Regions from separate parts of the Kitasatospora sp. NPDC001175 genome, predicted to be linked through region 1. Evidence: riboswitches for the same ligand, from Rfam matches in the RefSeq annotation. Region 1 holds a riboswitch; each other region holds the start of a gene.
What was found. Region 1 has a riboswitch for cyclic di-AMP ahead of ACWDAK_RS28465 (transglycosylase family protein). Riboswitches for the same ligand answer to the same signal wherever they lie in the genome.

Region 1 (4,814 bases):
GGAACTGCTGTCCATCGTGCGCGGCGAGCAGCCCGGCATCGAGACCGCGGCCGGCTACCTGGCCGGCGAACAGGCCGACGCCAACACGGCGGAGGACGTCGCGGACGGAGACGGCCAGGCCGCCCCGACCGTGGCCGAGGTACTCGCCCAGGCCACCGAGGCGGGCATGCCCACGCCGGTCGTGATTCCGCTGCTGGCCGGCCCGCACGGCTTCCTGACCTCCCTGCACAAGCTCGCCGGCGAGACCGGGGCGACCGTCACCGATGTGCTCGGCCCGCACCCGCTGCTGGCCGAGGCGGTGCACGTACGGCTCTCCGAGGCCGGCCTGGCCCGCGCCGACCGGGCGCGCCTGTTCGCCATCACCACTGCGGCGGACGGCGTGGTCCTGACCACCGTCGGCGGCGAGGAGTCCGCCGCGGCGGCCGGGATCACCGGCGTACTGCTGGCCGCCCGGCTCGCGGTACCCGTGGTGGCCGCCGCCCTGGACGTGCCGGGTTCGGTCGCCGCCGCGGTCGAGCACCTGAAGGCCACCGGATCCCAGCGGCCGGCACTGGCCCCGCTGGTGATCGGCCCCGAGGCCGATCCCGAGCTGCTGGCCGCGGCAGCCGAGGAGACCGGCTGCCCGAGCGCGGCCCCGCTCGGCGCCTACCCGACCGTCGGTCAGCTGATCGCGTCCACCTACCTGGCCGCGCTCAACATCCCGGGCCCGGGCGAGGCCCCGGCCGTCGTCGCGGAGCAGCCCGCCGACTGAGCACCCGACAAGACCGTACGAGAGGCCCCCGCGAGGGGCCTCTCGGCGTTTCCGGGATCCCCAGGGGTCCGCGGCCCCGCTCGGCCCAGGTCGAGCGGGGTGCGGACCCCTGGAGCCGTGCGGCCGGAGTCGGATGGCGAATTGGCAAACCCCCGCGCGACATTTGCCGCATCGACTCGCAATTCGGACATTTGCCATCACCCTCTCCAGTGGGCCACATTGACCCGGACCCCACTCCCCATCAGGGCTTTTCAAAACCTTCACAACTGGTCGCCCCGACCCCCCGAAAATGCCGCGGCATCACCTGAAAGGAAGGCAGATTCCCACTCGGGCCGCATACCTGAAAGAGCCCCATCGGATTCCCTGGAAATGCCGGCGTGCATTCGATCTTGAGGAATCCGCGAATGGCCTGTGAGGGAACTCACAGGTGTTTGCGGATTCAACTTAAGTCTGCTTAACGTGCTCTCCGTTCGTTGACACACGGACCCAGCTCTTCCGGAACGCCGAGTCCTGCCGCCGGAGCAGCTGGCACCGCAGAACGCACCGACGGCAGGGGCGGGGGAACCAGGTAAGTCGCCCGAGAGCCGGCCAGTATTCGGCCGGTTCCGGGCTAGGGGTGAAGCCGTGCGCAGCACGGCCGGGCAACTCCAGCCCGAATCCGACAGCTCACCTCGCAGGCGTGGGAGAGGAACGCACCTTCATGCTGCCCATCAACGCCAACAAGCGTGCTCGCCGTCTGATCGCCGCCACGGGTGTGGTCGGTCTCGGCCTGTCGATCCCCGCCCTCGCTGCCTCCGGTGCCTCCGCCGCTTCCGTCTCCACCTGGGACAAGGTCGCCCAGTGCGAGAGTGGCGGCAACTGGAGCATCAACACCGGCAACGGCTTCTACGGTGGCCTGCAGTTCACCGCCTCCACCTGGGCCGCCTTCGGTGGCACCCAGTACGCCCCGCAGGCCAACCTGGCGACCAAGGCGCAGCAGATCGCCATCGCCGAGAAGGTCCTCGCCTCGCAGGGCCCCGGCGCCTGGCCGGTCTGCTCGGTCAAGGCCGGTCTGACCAAGGACAGCGCTCCTGCCCAGGTCGACACCTCCGCGCCGGCCGCTGCCCCGGCTCCCGCCGCCCCGGCTACCCCGGCTCCGGCCGCCACGCCGAAGAGCGCCCCGGCCGCCGCCCCGCAGGCCGCGAGCGGCGCCAAGTACACCGTGGTGGCGGGCGACTGGCTGTCGTCCATCGCGACCAAGAACAATGTCGATGGCGGCTGGCAGAAGCTGTACGACCTCAACAAGTCGGTGCTGCCCCAGGGTCCGGACATGATCTTCCCCGGCCAGCAACTGGCGCTCGGCAGCACCTCGGCCGCCGCTCCGAAGCAGGACACCCAGAAGCCGGCCGCCAAGCCGAGCAGCTCCAGCACCCCGGCTCCGGCGCCGGCTCCGGCCAAGCCCGCCACCCCGGCTCCGGCCGCGACCGCGACCGGCAGCAAGGCCGCCGCGGTCAACTTCGCGCTCTCCAAGGTCGGCCAGGCCTACGTCTACGGCGGCAGCAGCGACGGCGGCTGGGACTGCTCCGGTCTGACCCAGGCCGCCTACCGCCAGGCCGGCATCTCGCTGCCGCGCGTCGCCGCCGACCAGGCCGACGTCACCACCAAGGTGTCGCTGGACAAGCTGCAGCCGGGCGACCTGCTGTTCTGGTCCAACAACGGCAGCAACTCGGGTGTCTACCACGTCGCCATCTACATCGGTGACGGCAAGTACGTCGAGGCCGCCAACCCGAAGGCGGGCGTGAAGGTCGAGACCATCGCGAACTACGCCCCGGACTTCGCCGGCCGCGTCTGACGGTCCCGGCTCTCCGCGTGAGGCCGCTGTCCCCGGTGCTCTGGTCGGCGCCGGGGACAGCGGCCTCACCGGATCCCGAGTGCACGGGGCGGCTCGGTCGCACGGTCCCCCGCCCGCTCGTGGTTCCCCGCGCCGCCGGGCGGGCACCGCATCAGATGCTCGGAGAACCCGTGTGCCGCGCGGGCTGGTGGCTCGGTTCCCCACCCTCTAACGTCGGTTGCGCCTGCAGCCACAGGAAGGGGAACGCCATGACGAAGGTCACCGTCAGTCTCGACAGCGATCTGGCGATCGAGGCGATGCTGCTGTCCGGCACCAGGAGTCCGCAGGACGCGGTTGAGTTGATCGTCCGCGACTACCTGGCCACCGGCCGCCGTACCGAGGCCCGTACCGGCGACGCCGCCGACGCGCACCGGGTCGGCCAGGGACGGCCCGCCACCGAGGAGGGCTGAGGGACGGTCACCCCGCGCTGCCCGGTTCGTCGGCCGCCCTCTCGCCGTGGTCCTTGCCGTTGCCCCTACCCTTGCCCGGCTTCTTGCCGCGCCCGGGCCAGCGTGCACGGGTGAAGACCATCAGTCCCGCGAAGATCACGGCCGCGATGATCGCGCCGATCAGGGTCGAGCCGCGGAACCAGGGCGCCCGGACGTCCATCACCCGCTCTCCGGCATGCGCTGCGCTGCCGCTGCCCACCGCGATGCCGAGCGTCCAGAGGTTCGGCATCGCCAGCAGCAGGGCGAGCACCAACCAGGCCAGCGTCACCTTCCAGGGCCGCCGCCGGTGCAGGCCGGCCCACGCCGCCAGCAGCGGCAGCAGGGTGAAGCAGATCCCGAAGACGAGCCCCAGCAGCAGTCCCGCGCTCAGGTGCCCGTTGACCATGTTGCCCACCCGCTGCGCCCACCAGCGCGGGATCGTCGCGGCCCAGGCGAAGTAGACGACCGCCCCGGCGACCAGCAGTCCACCGCCGAGCAGCAACCGCCTGCGCCAGATCGGTGCCGCTGCGTTCTCCCCCGTCCGACCAGCTCTCATGTCTCGATGCTGGCGACCGGCGGGCCCACTCGCAGCGCGAGTCGAGACCCCCTTGCCCGCCGGTGTCCGGCAGACGGGCTCAACGGACGGTCGATGGCCCTCGGGCCCGGCATTGCTCCATCCGGGGGACGGTGCAGGCCCCAGCACGGGCACCGGCCCGTGACTGCGCACCAGAACAGGCACCGGCCCCGTGGCAGCGCGCACTTCCATGACGGCGCGCCCCTCGAACCCCGAAACGGCAGCGCGTCGGCCCGCCGGGCAGAACCCGACGGGCCGACGCACACCCGGAGCCTCACTACCTCCGGGTCTTCAGCCTTCCCAGCCCCTCAGCGCGCCCGGGCCCCGGTGGAGCCCCGCATCACCAGCTCCGGCTGGAACATGAACTCGGCACGCTGCCCGGGGTTCCCCCCGACCTCCTCCAGCAGCGCGTCCACCGCGGCCGTGGCCATCGCCTCGACCGGCTGACGGATGGTGGTCAGCGGCGGCTCGGTGAAAGCTATCAGCGGCGAATCGTCGAAGCCGACCACCGAGATGTCCTGCGGGACCGAGAGACCGCGCTGGCGGACCGTGCGGATCGCGCCGAGCGCCATCATGTCGCTGCCGCAGACGATCGCGGTGCAGCCCTGGTCCAGCAGGGCGCCCGCGGCCGCGTGTCCACCCTCGACGCTGAACAGCGTGTGGTGGACCAGGGATTCGGCCTCCTCCTCGGTCCTGCCGAGCAGTTCCCGGACGGCCGCGGTGAAGCCCCCGATCTTCCGCAGCACCGGGACGTACCGGCGCTGGCCGACCGCCAGTCCGATCCGCTCGTGGCCGAGCTCGACCAGGTGCTGCACGGCCATCCACATCGCGGCCCGGTCGTCCGGCGAGATGAACGGTGCGGAGATCTTCTCGCTGTAGCCGTTGATCAGCACGAACGGCACCTGGCGGCCAGTCAGCTTGGCGTAGCGGTCGTGGTCGGCGGTGGTGTCGGCGTGCAGCCCGGAGACGAAGACGATGCCGGCCACGCCGCGGTCGACCAGCATCTCGACCAGTTCGTCCTCGGTGGACCCGCCCGGCGTCTGGGTGCACAGCACCGGGGTGTACCCGTGGCGGCTGAGCACCTGCTCGATCACCTGGGCCAGCGCGGGGAAGATCGGGTTGCTCAGCTCGGGAGTGATCAGACCGATCAGGCCCGCACTGCGCTGGCGCAGCCGGGTCGGCCGCTCGTAG
Region 2 (4,814 bases), on a different contig from region 1:
GTGCCGCCTGGGCGACCGGGTCGCCGTGCCAGTCGGACAGCTGCTTGGCACTGTGCAGCGCCGCTTGCAGCGAGGCCGGGGCGACCAGGAAGCCGAGGCGCAGCGCGGGCAGCAGGGTCTTGGAGTAGGAGCCCACGTAGACCACCCGGCCGCCGGGGTCCAGGCTCTGCAGGGGCTCCAACGGCCGCCCGGTGAAGCGGAACTCGCTGTCGTAGTCGTCCTCGACGACCACCGCGTCGTGCCGTTCGGCCCAGTCCAGCAGGGCGGCGCGGCGGGCCAGCGACATCGGGGTCCCCAGTGGGAACTGGTGCGAGGGAGTGGTGTAGACCAGTCGGGCCTCTCGGGGGAGGGCGTCCACCATCAGCCCCTCGGTGTCCACCGGTACGCCGACCACCCGCGCGCCCAGTGAGCCGAACAGCAGCCGCGCCGGCGGGTAGCCCGGGTCCTCGACGGCCACGCAGTCCCCGGGCTCGATCACCACCCGGCCGACGAGGTCCAGTGCCTGCTGCGCCCCCTGGGTCACCAGGACGTCCTCGGCCGTGGCCCGAACCGAGCGGGAGAGGCCGACATGGCGGGCGATGGCCGCGCGCAGGTCGGCGTGGCCCTCGGGCGGCCCGTAGTCGGCCCGGCCGAGCCCGCTCGGCCGCAGCTCGTCGGTGATCAGCCGCCGCCAGGTCCGGAAGGGGAACAGTCGCCCGTCGGGCGTGCCCACGCGGAAGTCGTAGGTGGGTTCCGGGGATTGCCCCCGGGCGGCCGGCACGGACTGCCAGACCCGCCTCGGCTGTGCCCCGGGGCCGGCCGGCGCACGGCGGGCGGCCAGCGTGCCGACGGACTGCCCGGACACGAAGGTGCCCGACCCCGCCCGGCCCTGGAGGAAGCCCTCCGCGGCCAGCCGCTCGTAGGCCGAGGCCACGGTGTTGCGGGACACTCCGAGCCGGCGGGCCAGCTCCCGGCTGGGCGGCAGCCGTTCGCCGGGGCGCAGCCGTCCGTCCAGCACCGCGTCCAGCAGCTGCCGGTAGATCCGGGCGGCCCGGTCGCCCCGTCCGCCGAGGGTGACATGCACATCCACAATTGGCCCAATCAGATCGATCCGAATTGGAGCTTAGCCAAGGCCAGTTGGTCACGTAGCGTCTCCTCGGACACTCAAGGAGCAGGAGATTCGTACATGACGACTGTCGAGACGACCGTTGAGACGACGGCCGTGGACATGTGGTTCGACCCGGTGTGCCCGTGGGCGTGGATCGGCTCGCGCTGGCTGCTGGAGGTGGAGCAGGTCCGTCAGGTCCGCAGCCGGTTCCGGGTGTTCGGCCTCGCCGCGCACAACGACGGCCGCGAGGTGGACGACTGGTACCGCCAGTGGCTCGCCGAACGGCGGGGCCCGGCCAGGGTGGTGCTGGCCGCCGAACGCGCGCACGGCAGCGAGGTGCTGCGGGACCTGTACACCGCCCTCGGCAACCGGATCCACCTCGAGAAGGCCCCCATCGGCCGAGAGCTGTACCTGGCCGCGCTGGAGGAGGCGGGCCTGCCCGCCGGACTCGCCGACGCCGCCGACGACGCCGGGCTCGACCCGGTCCTGCTGGCCGGCAACCGGGCGGCCCTCGACCCCATCGGCGAGGACCTCGGCGTGCCCGCGATCCACATCGCCGGTCCCGACGGCTCGGTCAATGCGTTCTTCGGTCCGGTGGTGAGCCCGATCCCCCGCGGTGAGGCGGCCGGGCGGCTGTGGGACGGCATACTGCTCGTCACGGAGGCCGAGGGGTTCTTCGAACTCAAGCGCGGCCGCACATGCGGGCCGATCGTCGACTGACGCGCGCCGGCCGCCTCGTCCGCCCCCCCCGGGGGGGGCGGTGGCCGCCGTGACCGCCATGGACAGTCGAGAGATTTGTCCGATTAGGGCACTTATGCAGCATTGTGTCAGTGAATATGGCAATCCATCAGATCTTCACTGGATGTCCATGTGATGCGCATGATACGAACTTGTGTCTTCCGGGTCGATCTGCCTAGCGTTCAGGCTGTTCGCACCTGCGGACCCTGCCGCCGGGACGCCGAGTCCTGTCCACCGGTCGGCCGGACGTCGAGCAGTGCACCGGGCAGGAGCGGGGGAACCAGGTAGTTTGCCGCGCCCTGCTCGACCCGTTCGCGGGCGAGACGAGCGCGGCTAGGGGTGAAGCCGCCGTGTGCGGCCGGGCTACCTCACGGCCCGAACCCGACAGCTCACCTCGCAGGCGTCGCAGAGGGACGCCCCATGCTGACTTCAGGTACCGGCCGGCATCGCCGCGCGCGCCGGAGGCACACCCCGCGGCTGGCCGCCACCGCCGGGATCGCCGGCGCCGGCCTCATGCTGCCGCTGCTGAGCGCGAGCGGAGCCTCCGCCGCGCCCGGCTCCCACACCTACGCGAGCCATGCCGGGTGGCAGGAGCACCACCAGTACCGGCACCAGAACGACTCCGATCAGCACCACCACCAGGCCGGCCCGCACGCCGCGCGGCCCTCCGCTCCGGCCTCGGCCGAAGCCTCGCACGCCTCGCCGTCGCCGTCCGCCCCGGCCTCCCACGCCTCGGAATCCGCGACCGCGCGCCCAGGCGGCGAGTCCCAGGGCTCCCACTCCGTGCGGCCCTCCGCTCCGACTTCGGCCCCGGCGTCGCACACGTCCGCGCCGTCGTCCCCGGCCGCCTCTCCGTCCGCCCCGGCCACGCACGCCCCCGCCCCCGCGGCCACCACCCCGGCCGCGCAGACCGGTTCGAGCTCGGACGCCGTGCAGCAGGTGCTCGGCCTGATCAACCAGGCGCGGGCCGCCCAGGGTCTGCCGGCCTACACCATCACGGCAGGGCTGACCAGCAGCTCCGAGGCCCACAACCAGACGATGGCCGGCGGCTGCGGCATGTCCCACCAGTGCCCGGGCGAGGCCGAGTTGGGTGCACGGGTGACGGCCGCGGGCGTCCAGTGGAACGCCGTCGGGGAGAACATAGGCTACGGCAACGGGGTCTCCACCTCGGCCCAGGACATCGCCGCAATGGCGGTCAGTCTGACCCAGGACATGCTGAACGAGACGCCGCCGGACGACGGCCACCGCAAGAACATCCTCAGCAGCGAGTTCACCCACATCGGCATCGCCGTCTACCGGGATGCCAGTGGAACCGTCTGGCTCACCCAGGACTTCTCCAACTGACCCGTCCGTCAAGGACGTAGGCCGAGGTCGACCCGCCCCCCCGGGGGGCGGGTCGGGCGCCTCCGCCTCGCGGGCGCCAGGCCCGTGGGGCGGAGCGCGCACGGCGGAACCTCGCACGGTCGGGCGGGTCGGCGGTCGCCGGCCCCTCGGCGACGACCCCGATAGCCAAGTGGGGATATTTCCTCAAATATTTGTCGATGTACCGTCATTTCAGTGCGAGGGGGTGGTTAGCGGCCCGGCCCGGGTGGGCAGAATGCATCCGGTTCGTGCTCGTACGCTCCCCGCGTGCGCTGCGCGCCCACTCACGCCGTACGTCCGCCGTCCAGTACCACCGCACGCCGAGCCGCGCCGCCGCGCACTGCACCACCCCGCCGTGCGCGGGCGCCGCTTGCACCGCTCGCGCCGCGCGATCCGCACCGCACCACCCGCTGAACAGCGTGGGGCTCGACGCCGTGAGCTCCGCCGGCCGAAGGGGGAATCGAGATGCCGCTACCGGTTGGCAGAGCCGCTGTGCTGGGAGGCAGCCTGGCCGGACTGCTGCACGCCTGGGTCCTCGCCGAGGCGGGCTGGCGGGTGACCGTGGTGGAGCGCGACCGTCGGCCGGGCAAGGCCGAGTTCGCCGGGGGAGTCCCGCAGGCCCGGCAGGCGCACCTGCTGATGCCGGCCGGCCTGTACGCCATCGAGCGGCTGCTGCCGGGCACGACCGAGCTGCTCACCGGTGAGGGCGCGCAGCGCTTCGGCCTGGCCACCGACATCCGCTGGCTCACGCCGGCCGGCTGGCTGGACTCCTTCTCGCCCCGGCACACCATCGTGAGCTTCACCCGCCCGTTGATCGACTGGGCGCTGCGTCACCAGGTCCTCCTCCACCCGGGCGTCGAGGCGCGGGATGGCGTCGAGGCGGTCGGACTCGCCGTCGCCGGAACGCGGATCGCCGGAATCCGCTGCCGTGAGCGCGGAACCCGCGACCGCACCGAGTCGGTGCTGCCCGCTGAGGTGGTGGTCGACGCCACCGGCCGGACCTCCCGGGCCCCGCACTGGCTGACCGAACTCGGGCTCGGCGCACCGGAGGAGAGCGTGGTGGACGGCGGTGTCGGCTACTGCACCGGGCTGTTCCGCCGGGCCGGGGCGGACCTGGCTGGCGGCCGTGCGATGTACCTGCAGCCCAGGCCCGGCCGCAATCCCCGGTTCGGGATCCTGGTCCCGGTGGAGGGTGATCGCTGGATGGTGACGGTCGGCGGGATGCGCGGCTTCACCCCGCCCACCGATCCCGATGGATTCCTCTCCTTCGCACGGGAGTTGAGCGTCCCGGAGTTCTACGAGGTGGTCCGGGGACTGGAGCCGGTAGCCCCGATCCACGGCTTCCGTCCGCCGCCCAGCCGGCGGCGGCACTACGAGCGCCTGGCCGACCTCCCCGAGGGGCTGCTCGTGGTCGGTGACGCGGCCTGCACCTTCAATCCGATCTACGGGCAGGGCATGTCCGTGGCGGCCCGGTCCGCGCTGGTGCTGCGCGAACTGCTCCCGGCCGGCGCCCGTCCGGCACGCGGGCCGGGCGCGGCAGGAAGAACAGGTGTCGCACTCCCGGTGGACTCCCGGAGGATCCAGCGCGCGGTGTCCCGCGAGGCGGGGGCGGCCTGGCAGATGGCCT
Region 3 (4,814 bases), on a different contig from region 1:
GAGCAGTCGAAGGCATACGGGCCCGCCGATCCGTACACGTAGGGCGAGCCGATCCGGGAGGTGGCGGCGGCCAGCGCGGCGGCGGCACGGTCGGAGGGGGCGGGCAGGTCGCCGAGGTCGAGCCGGTCGGTGCCGCGGGTGGCGCGCTGCTCCGCCTCCTTGGCGTCCTCCAGGGCCATCCCGGCCCGCTCCGCCGCTCCGAGGGTGTTGAGCAGCCGCTGGGCCTGGTCGAGCCGCTGCTGGATCTGCTGCTTGCTCTCCGCCAGGGTACGGCGGGCCTCCTCCAGCTCGGCGAGCTTGGCGCTGGTCTCGGCACGGCGCTGGTCGAGCCTGAGCTGCCGGTCGATCACCTGCCGGACGGTGGCGCTCTGCCGCTCGGCGGCCTGGTTGAGGCTGCGGGCCCGGGCGAGGTACCCGGCGGGATCGGTGTCCAGCATCAGTGCGACGGCCGGGTCGATGCCGCCGGCCCGGTACTGGGCGGCGGCCACCGCATTGAGATCGCCGCGAAGCCGGTTCAGCTCGTCCTGCGCGGCGGCGACCTGGCCCTGCAGGCCGTCGGCCTCGCTCTGCAGACGCTTCTGGTACTCCTGGGCGGCGTTGAACCGCTCCGCCGCCCGGTCGGCCTCCTCGTACAGCTGGTCGACCTGAGCCCTGACCTCCTGCTTGGACGGCGGCTCCCCCGGTGCGCCCGGGGCCGCCTGGGCCGGCCCGCCGAGCGTCATGCCGAGTGCAGTGGTGGCCGCTGCCGTGAGCGCCAGGGCGCGGGCCAGCCGCTGCGTGCCCTGCAGGGGGGAACGGCGGTGCATCGACATCGGGGCGGCTGCTCCATTCGTCCTCGGCTAACGTCCGGGGGCAGACGTTAGCGAGTCCGGAGGATCTAGTCCAAACCCTTGCAACACCGAATATTTGACCACTAATCGGACATTAGCTCGACGAGTCCGGGAACGCCGCAGGCCCGGCCCCTCGGAGACGGGGCCGGGCCTGCGGACGGAACCGCGAAGAGGTCAGACGCGGATGATGGCCGCGATCGGCAGAACGGTGGCCGGCATGTACTTGACGTTCTCGCCGGTACGCGGGGCGTGGACGACCTGGCCGTCGCCCGCGTACATGCCGACGTGGTGCATGTCGTTGTAGAAGATGACCAGGTCACCGGGCTGGGCCCTGGAGATGTCGGTGCCGATGTTGGTGCCGGCCGACGCCTGCTCCTGCGAGGTGCGCGGGATCGAGACGCCGGCCTGCGCGTAGGACCACTCCATCAGACCCGAGCAGTCGAAGGAGCTCGGACCCTCGGCACCCCACTGGTAGGGCTTGCCGATCTGGCTCTCGGCATAGGCGAGCGCGCGGGCGGCGTACGAGCCCGACGCCGGCACGTGGACCGTGCCGCCACCGCCACCGCCACCGCCGGTGCTGGTGCCACCGCCACCGCTGCCGCCGAGGTCGGTGCGGTTCTGGTCACGGGAGGCGCGGGCGGCGGCGTCCGCGGCGGCCTGGGCCTGAGCCAGCTGCTCGCGCTGCTGCTGGGTCAGCGAGTCGAGCAGCTCCCGGGCCTTCGCCAGCTTCGCCTGGACGTCGTCCTTCTGGGCCTTGAGGTCCTGGGTGGTGGCGTCCAGCTCGCCCAGTTTCTGCTGGGCCTCGGCCTTCTGCTGGTCCAGCTTCTCCTGGTCGGCCTTGAGCAGCTTCAGCGCGTCGGCCTGGGAGGCGCCGAGCTGGTTGAGCGAGTCGGCCTGGCTGAGGAAGGAGTCCGGGCTGCTGGAGAGCATCAGCTGCACGGTCGGGGATATACCGCCGTTGCGGTACTGCTCGGCGGCGACGGCGCCGAGCTCGCCCTGAACGGTGCTCACCTGCTGCTGCTGGCGCGCCACCTGGTCCTGCAGGTCGTTGACCTGCTTCTGCAGTTCCTGCTGCTTCTCGTTGGCCGCGTCGTACTTCTCGCTGGCGACCTCGGCCTGGTCGTTGAGCTGATCGACCTGGGTCTTGACTTCATCCAGGGTCGGCTTCGGGTCGGCGTGCGCACCGACCTGGGAGGAGATGGCCACCGCGGTCGCGGCTGTCGCCGTCATGATCGACACGCGGACACGGCTTGCGGGCTTGGGGCGACGATGGGACGCCACGAAGGCGGACTCCTTCTTCCTACGTCCGCCTACCGGGTGAGCTGACGGGTTCGGGCTGGAAGACATGCCCTACGACGCCTCACCGGCCCGCGTCCCCGACGGCCGGCCGGCCTGGCGCCGATTCACCCCGAGGAACGTGGTTCCCCGGCTCCGATCCGCAGCAACCCCAACAGGGGCTTCCCCGTGGGCAGTTGAACTGCCCCTACTGCCTCTCGGACTCGGCGGTAACCACCGCCGCCACCCTGGCTGGGTGATCGACTGTGCGGTGGTTCAGGTCCTGACCCTAGTAACGAAACCGTGATCCGTTCAAATCCTTGTCAGAAAAAATTCTGAGTCAATGCCAAGTTCATTTGTGAACCGACCGTGCGTGACAGCTCGGATACCGACGGCTGACAGCCTTTCACGAAAACGGCCCGCCGAAGCGCCCTGCGTCGCAGGACGAATTCGGCGGGCCGGGAAGCCGGACTCGCGGTGGCGTCAGACCCGGCGGATGGTGACGATCGCCATCGCGTCCGCCTTCATCGTCCGCACCACGTCACCGGTGTGCGGGGCGTGCACCACCATGCCGTTGCCGATGTACATCCCGACATGGCCCCCGCCTTCGTAGATGACCAGGTCACCCGGCTGCGCCTGGGCCAGCGAGGGCACCCGGGCACCGACCCCCATCTGCTCCTCCGAGGTACGCGGCAGCGAGACACCCGCCCGTGCGTACGACCACTGCATCAGACCCGAGCAGTCGAAGGTGCTCGGCCCCGCCGAGCCCCACTGGTAGTCATGCCCGCGCATGCTCAGCGCCGCGGACACCGCGACACCGGCGTAGCCGCCCGCGCTCGGCAGGTCGCCGAGGTCGGCCCGGGCGTCGCCGCGCGAGGCGCGGTCGGCCGCCTCGACGGCGGCCCGCTCCTGCGCGGTGAGCGAGTTCAGCAGGCTCTTGGCCTCCTGCAGCTTCTGCTGCACCTGGGCCTTGGCGTCGTTCAGCTCCTGGGTGTTGCGGTCCAGCTCGGCGAGGACGGCGGCCGCCTCCTGCTTCTGCTGGTCCAGCCGGGCCTGCTGCGCCTTCAGCGCCTTCAGGATGTCGGCCTCGGTCTGGTTGATCTGCTGGGCGCTGGACGCCTGCTCCAGGTAGCCGTCCGGGTTGGACGAGAGCATCAGGGTCACGGACGGGTCGATGCCGCCCGAGCGGTACTGGTCGCCGGCCACCGCCGACAGGCTGGTCTGCAGCTGCGTCAGCTGCTCCTGGCCGCGGGCGACCTGGTCCTGGAGCTGGTCGGCCTGCTTGCGCAGCTGGTCGGCCCGCTCCTGGGCGCCGTCGTACTTCTCGGCCGCCTGCTCCTGCTCGGTGTTCAGCTGGTCGATCTGAACCTTGACCTCGTCCTTGCTCGGCTGGGCGGGCGCCGCGTGGGCACTCGCGTTGGCCGACAGGGCGACCGCGGTCGCCGCCGCAGCGGTCAGCACGGACACCCGTGCGCGGCTCGGCTGCTTGGGACGGCGGTGGCTGGCCAAGGGACTAGCTCCTTCTTCCTGCTGGCTCCGTCCGTTCGGGCGGAATTCCGGAAAATAGGTTTGACGCCAGACCCTAGTGAAGATGACGGATTCGCGCCACTCCCTCGCCGGTGCCAACCCCCAGCCCCCGCACGGAATTCACCGGACCGTCACATATTGCCGGGAATGTCCGGACTGTCGTGAACGCCGGACCCTACAGGGCCACCGGAAGGGCAGACTTCCTGGTCAGGACCGGGACAGCCGGTTCAGCAGCAACACGGACGACACCGGGCGCGCCCCCGCGTTCCGCACCCCGTCGGCGATCTCCTTGTCGGCGGAGACCACCACCACCGGACGCCCCTTCGGCTCGGCCCGGACCAGACGCCGGATCAGCTCGTCCGCCGTCTCCCCGGTCCGGCTGAACCGCACCCGGACGCCGCGCGGAGGCGCCATCATCACCGGCACGTCGAGGTCCTGCCCGTCGAACACACAGGTGACCTCCGCCTGGGTCCGCTGCGCCAACATCGCCAGCCCGCCGAGCAGCCGGATCCGCTGCTGCTCCAGCGGCAGCGTCGGGTAGCCGGTCTTGGTGACGTTGTAGCCGTCCACCACCAGGTGCACCTGAGGGATCGCCAGCAACTGGTCCAGCAGCGCCGGGTCGTCCTCCGCCAGCCCGCGCCGGGCCACGTCGTTGGGCGAGGCCGAGCCGGGCACCACCGCGTCCACCAGATCGGCCGGACGGATCTGCGAGACCGGCAGCGCCAGCTCGCGCTGCAGACCCTGCGCCGAGTGCAGCACGGTGTCCAGCAGCAGCCGCAACCGCATGTCCTCGACGCTGCGCCCCTCCCTGGCCGAGCGGCGACCGGCCTCAACCGCCGTCTCCAGCTCGGCGATCCGGTGCCGCAGCCGCCGTGCCTCACCCTCCGCCGCGCTGCGCTCGGCGGCGGCGGCGGCCCGGGCCGCATCCAGCTCCAGCTGCATCTTGCGTGTCTCGGCCTGCGCCCGCCGGGTGTCGCTCTCCAGGCTGCGCACCCGCTTGCGCAGCGACTCCGCCTCCCTGCGGACGCCCTCCGCGTCGGCCCGCTGGCGGTCCAGATCGGCCCGCCCCTGGGCCCGTACCTCGGCCAGCTCCTCCTGGAGCTTCTCCACGAACCGGGCGGCCTCCGCCGCGGCCCCCTCGGCGCCCGCCCGCTCCACCTGCTCCCCGGCTTCGGCCACCAG
Region 4 (4,814 bases), on a different contig from region 1:
CCGGCGGACAGGCCCACGACGGCCTCGTCGATGCCGTCCAGCAGGCGGCCGGAGCCGATCTCGTAGCTGACGTCCGAGGCGGTGCCGTCCTCCGGAACCTCACCGTCGACCTTGGCCTCCAGGTCGACGATCACGACGTCGCCCTCGGCGGCGGCGCGCTCGACGTCCTTGACCGAGGAGAAGCGCTCGCGCAGCTGCTCCAGGGACTTCTCGACGTCGGCGTCCTCGACCACGATCGGGTCGACCTCGACCTCGATGGTGGAGAAGTCCGGCAGGGTGATCTCCGGGCGGATGTCGACCTCGGCGGTGAACTTCAGATCGCCACCGTCGGCGATCCGCTCGACACCCTCGATGTCGGTGATCTCGGGCTGGCCGAGGACCTCGATCTTGCCCTCGTCGACGGCCTGCGTGTAGAAGCGCGGCAGGGCGTCGTTGACAGCCTCCTCCAGCACGGCGGCGCGGCCGAAGCGCTGGTCGATGACGCGGGCCGGGATCTTGCCCTTACGGAAGCCCGGAACCGTGACCTGCTGGTTGATCTTCTTGTACGCCGCGTCGAGGCTGGGCTTGAGCTCCTCGAAGGGCACCTCGACGGTGAGTCGAACCCGGGTCGGGTTCAGAGTCTCGACGGCGCTCTTCACGGTTGGGTCTCCTAAGGGCTTGCGGTCAGGTTGTCTCCGCCCGTCCGGCTCATCCGGCGCGGGCGAGACGGGCGATGGGCGGTTGGGGCTGCATCTCCCGTACATGGTGGACGGTGAGCGTGACTCCTCGCCCTCAGGCGGTCGACCTGGGCGTATGCACAGGGACTACCGGCCAGCGGCCCATCCTACCGGTACCACGAAAGGCGGACGCCAGGCCCGCCCGCGATCAGCGCGCCGCCGCCCGATCGGGCGCCGCCTCGGCGGCGCACGATTCGGCGGCGCGCAAGACGGCCCCGGGCCCGACATGCCGTCAACTCGAAGTCGACGACGGCGGCTTCGACTGAGTGGCCGTCGGAAAAGCCAACAGGGCCCCGTCCGCTGACGAGACCCTGCCGCACTGTCGGGGTGACCGGATTCGAACCGACGACCTTCCGCTCCCAAAGCGGACGCGCTACCAAACTGCGCCACACCCCGTGGTGCCGAGAGGAAGCGTACACGTCGGTCGGGCCGCGCTCGCTGCTATATCGAGAGCCCGCCGGACATGCCCGGAACCGGAAGCAGTGTGCAAGCAACCGACCGAACCAGGTAGGCTGACCCCGTCCTCGTGACCGACAAGTCTCCGGGGGCGCCGCATGCTCACATGCGGTATGCGGGTGTAGCTCAATGGTAGAGCCCCAGTCTTCCAAACTGGTCACGCGAGTTCGATTCTCGTCACCCGCTCCAGACACTTCGGCCCCGGGCCGACGGTTCCACCGTCAGCCCGGGGCCGAAGTCGTTTTCGGGATGCCGCCGCGATGTCCCTGCGACGACCGGTCCGGTCCCCGGCCAGGGCCGGGGAGGGAGCGGACCGAAGGCGCGTCAGAGCCGGACGCCGTGGCTGACCAGGTAGCCCACCGGGTTGATGTCGGAGCCGTAGGCCGGGCCGGTGCGGACCTCGAAGTGCAGGTGCGGACCGGTGACGTTGCCGGTGGCGCCGGAGCGGCCGATCTGCTGGCCGGCGCCCACGGACTGGCCGACCCGGACGGTGATCACCGAGAGGTGGGCGTACTCGGAGTACCGGCCGTCGGTGTGCCTGATGACGACCTGGTTTCCGTACGAGCCGCCCCAGCCGGTGGTGACCACGGTGCCGCTGGTGACCGCCTTCACCGGGGTGCCGGTGGAGACCAGGAAGTCCACGCCGGTGTGGTAGCCGCTGGCCCACGCGGACCCGGCCGCGTGGTACGGGGTGCCGAGGCGGGGGTTGGCCACCGGGGCGGTGTAGGCCGGGGCCGCCTGGGCGGCGACCGTGGTGGCGGGCAGCGCCACGGCGGTGCCGGCCGCGGCGACGACGAGCGCGCGGCGGGCGAATCGGGGCAGCCGGGAACAGCGGGCGTCCTGCGCGGACATGGGGGGAGTCCTCTCCGACGCCTGCGGGGTGAGCTGTCGGGTTCGGACCGGGAGCAGCCCGGCCGCCTGGAAGCGGCTTCACCCCCAGCCGGCCCGGATCTTCGGGCGCGGCGACCTGCCTGTGGTTCCCCCGCTCCTGCCGTGCACTGCGTGAAGTGCGGCCTCCGGGCGGCGGCAGGACTCGGCGTTCCACCCGGCGGACCGACCCGGACGGTGACCGGGCTGGCTGAAGAAAAGCCGATCCGACGTACACGGAGCAAGCTCGTCCCATCCGGGCATAAGAAACACATAAAGACGCGCGGACTCGAAGTCACTCTCCGGCCGGGGCGGACTGCCCTGCGCAGTCAGGACGGTCATGGCCGGCGGGACGAATCCGTACAGAACGTTATGAATCGCACGCTCTGCGGCGAACCGAGTACCCTCCGGCATGAACGGAGGAATCTCCGGTGAGCTGCGTCACCCCATCCGCACGCGGCGTAACTGACGGTCCGTTTCCCGCCGGGGCCCGAGGCCGATACCCTCGCTCGCATCCGCCTTAACGATCATCTATTCGAGCTAGGAGCCAGCCCGTGCGCCCGCAGGACCGTATGGCCGTCATCCAGCGCAGCGTGGTCCGCGAAATGGCGCAGTTCGGCGTGGAGTTCACGGTGGACGACGAGGTGGTCCGCGGCCCGGGGACCACGGCGGTGGCCGTCCGCGAGCACCCCGGCGACGGCGGCAGCGGCCATGTGGACCTCGGCTTCGTCCTCGACCTCGGGCGTGCGGACGCCCCCGTGGTCTGGGACTGCGCGGCGGGACTCGGCAAGACCGAGGAGGAGAAGCTCGACAACGCCGTGAAGATGTGGGCCACCACCACCGCCTCCACCGTGGTGGAGCTGCTGGAGCACCGGGGCGAGCACGGCGACCACTACCAGCCCGCCGAACTGGCCGACTGGCACGCCATCCAGGGCCCGGCGGCCGTCTTCGGCTTCGGCAACGAGCGCCTGGCCGACTGGCTGGCCGACCACCAGCCGCTGACCGCCATCGCCGAGGCGCTCCGGCCCGAGCTCACCGCCGGGCGGCTGACCGGAGTGAAGCTCTTCCTCGGCGGGCGGTCCGGCGACGACATCGCCGAGGTCCGGGTGAACGGCGAGGTCTCGGAGGCCGCCTCGGCCGCACTGCACGCGCTGGACTGGCCGCGCGGTGAACGCTTCTGCTGGGCCCGCCTGTTCATCCTGCTGGTCCCCGAGGGCGGCCTGCACCCCGAACCCGCACGCCCCGCCCCGGCACCGGTGCCGGTCGCGCTGCCGGTGGCCCGGCCCGGCCTGCTGGCCCGGGTCAGGCACGTGCTACGGTCCGCCCGACGGTAGGTCAGCCGGAGAAGGACTTCAAGCTGTTGGCCACCGAGGTGAGGAAGTTCTTGATCGGCTCCGCCGCCGTGGACGCACTGAGCATGAAGCCGAACAGGGCCGAGATGATGGCGTGACTGGTCTTCAGCTGCTTGTTGCGGATGAAGATGAAGACGAGGGCACCGAACAGCACCAGTGCGGAGACGGAGAGCACCACCCGGACTCACTTCCTTACTTCGTTGCGGGGTTTCACCCGGAAACCCTGTGGCGACGCCGGAGCCCGGCCTGTCTGGCGGGGCACAGGCCGTGCGGCGCCGACCGAGAGCCGCATGCAACGCCCCCCATCCCCCGACTACCGGTACCGACCAGTCCCACCCACCGACTCAGTGTGGTCGTTCGTGCCGACTGCGTAAAGGCGTAGCCGGAAGCCCGGCTGGAAGTTCCTGGCATGTGAGACGAATTTCCGCCGACCGAGACGATAGCCCAAGGTCGCTGACGAGCTGTCGGCAGGGGCTCGTCCACCGGCCCGGTCAGCGGTGACCGAGCGCCGCGGCCTGTCCGACGGCACCGTGCGGACGCCCCGCCAGGATTGGCCGAAGATCGGCCGCCGGACTTGACACACCTGTCCGATGGTCGAATCAACCGTCGCCGACGGGCTCCGCCCGGCCGGCCCGGCGCCTCATCCGCGCCACAGCAGCAGTACCGCCCGGTCGTCGTTGACGTCCTTGGCCACCGTCTCGATCAGCCGGACCGCCGCGCCCCGGCTGCCACTCTGCAGCAGCGCCCCGGCGACCAGCCGATCGGCCTCCCCCATCAACCGGTCCATGCCCTCGGAGAGATCGCGCCCCGGCACCTCGACCATGCCGTCGGTGCAGAGCATCAGCAGATCACCCCGGTTCAGCCGGCCCCGCACGCCCTCGAACTTGGCACCATCGTAGATCCCCAGCAGCGGGCCCTCGGCCGCCTCCTTGACCTCCCAGCGGCCGGCCCCCGACAACCGCTGCATCCCGGGCAGATGCCCCGCCGACAGCAGTTCGTACTCGCCGGTGTCCAGGTCCAGCACCAGGTGGACGGCGGTGGCGAAGCCCTCCTCCCAGTCCTGCCGCAGCAGGTAGCCGTTGGCGGCCGGCAGGAACTCGTGGGCGGGCAGCGAGCCGAGCAGGCCGCCGAAGGCGCCGGACAGCAGCAGGGCGCGCGAGCCGGCGTCCATGCCCTTCCCGGAGACGTCCGCCAGGACGCACTCCAGCATCCGCCGCCCCGGTCCGGTCCTGGCGGCCACCACGAAGTCGCCCGAGAAGGACTGGCCGCCGGCCGGCCGCAGCGCCATGTCCGCGTACCAGCCCTCGGGCAGTTTCGGGACCTGGCTCTGCACCCGCAGCCGTTCACGCAGGTCGAACAGCATGGTGCCGCCGCCGCGCCAGGGCACGCCGACCCGGCTGCGGAACTGCGCCAGCAGCAGTCC

Region 2: linked by a shared signal. The riboswitch ahead of ACWDAK_RS37380 (CAP domain-containing protein) and the one ahead of ACWDAK_RS28465 (transglycosylase family protein) in region 1 are both predicted to bind cyclic di-AMP.
Region 3: linked by a shared signal. The riboswitch ahead of ACWDAK_RS36770 (C40 family peptidase) and the one ahead of ACWDAK_RS28465 (transglycosylase family protein) in region 1 are both predicted to bind cyclic di-AMP.
Region 4: linked by a shared signal. The riboswitch ahead of ACWDAK_RS05550 (M23 family metallopeptidase) and the one ahead of ACWDAK_RS28465 (transglycosylase family protein) in region 1 are both predicted to bind cyclic di-AMP.

The regions. Positions count from the first base shown of each region.
Region 1 is NZ_JBSFJU010000049.1:13,079-17,892, forward strand. It holds gene ACWDAK_RS28460 (sirohydrochlorin chelatase) at 1-751, shown strand, start outside; cyclic di-AMP (ydaO/yuaA leader) riboswitch at 1,274-1,446, shown strand; gene ACWDAK_RS28465 (transglycosylase family protein) at 1,431-2,582, shown strand; gene ACWDAK_RS28470 (hypothetical protein) at 2,831-3,031, shown strand; gene ACWDAK_RS28475 (hypothetical protein) at 3,039-3,605, opposite strand; gene ACWDAK_RS28480 (LacI family DNA-binding transcriptional regulator) at 3,932-4,814, opposite strand, start outside.
Region 2 is NZ_JBSFJU010000100.1:9,084-13,897, reverse strand. It holds gene pdxR (MocR-like pyridoxine biosynthesis transcription factor PdxR) at 1-1,063, opposite strand, end outside; gene ACWDAK_RS37385 (DsbA family protein) at 1,166-1,807, shown strand; cyclic di-AMP (ydaO/yuaA leader) riboswitch at 2,111-2,243, shown strand; gene ACWDAK_RS37380 (CAP domain-containing protein) at 2,246-3,169, shown strand; gene ACWDAK_RS37375 (NAD(P)/FAD-dependent oxidoreductase) at 3,653-4,814, shown strand, end outside.
Region 3 is NZ_JBSFJU010000094.1:4,419-9,232, forward strand. It holds gene ACWDAK_RS36765 (C40 family peptidase) at 1-812, opposite strand, end outside; gene ACWDAK_RS36770 (C40 family peptidase) at 1,005-2,060, opposite strand; cyclic di-AMP (ydaO/yuaA leader) riboswitch at 2,122-2,284, opposite strand; gene ACWDAK_RS36775 (C40 family peptidase) at 2,589-3,614, opposite strand; gene ACWDAK_RS36780 (NYN domain-containing protein) at 3,840-4,814, opposite strand, start outside.
Region 4 is NZ_JBSFJU010000005.1:40,353-45,166, reverse strand. It holds gene tig (trigger factor) at 1-638, opposite strand, end outside; tRNA gene ACWDAK_RS05560 (tRNA-Pro) at 1,039-1,112, opposite strand; tRNA gene ACWDAK_RS05555 (tRNA-Gly) at 1,288-1,361, shown strand; partial or broken gene ACWDAK_RS05550 (M23 family metallopeptidase) at 1,497-1,895, opposite strand; cyclic di-AMP (ydaO/yuaA leader) riboswitch at 2,030-2,185, opposite strand; gene ACWDAK_RS05545 (DUF6348 family protein) at 2,594-3,373, shown strand; gene ACWDAK_RS05540 (hypothetical protein) at 3,375-3,569, opposite strand; gene ACWDAK_RS05535 (PP2C family protein-serine/threonine phosphatase) at 4,032-4,814, opposite strand, start outside.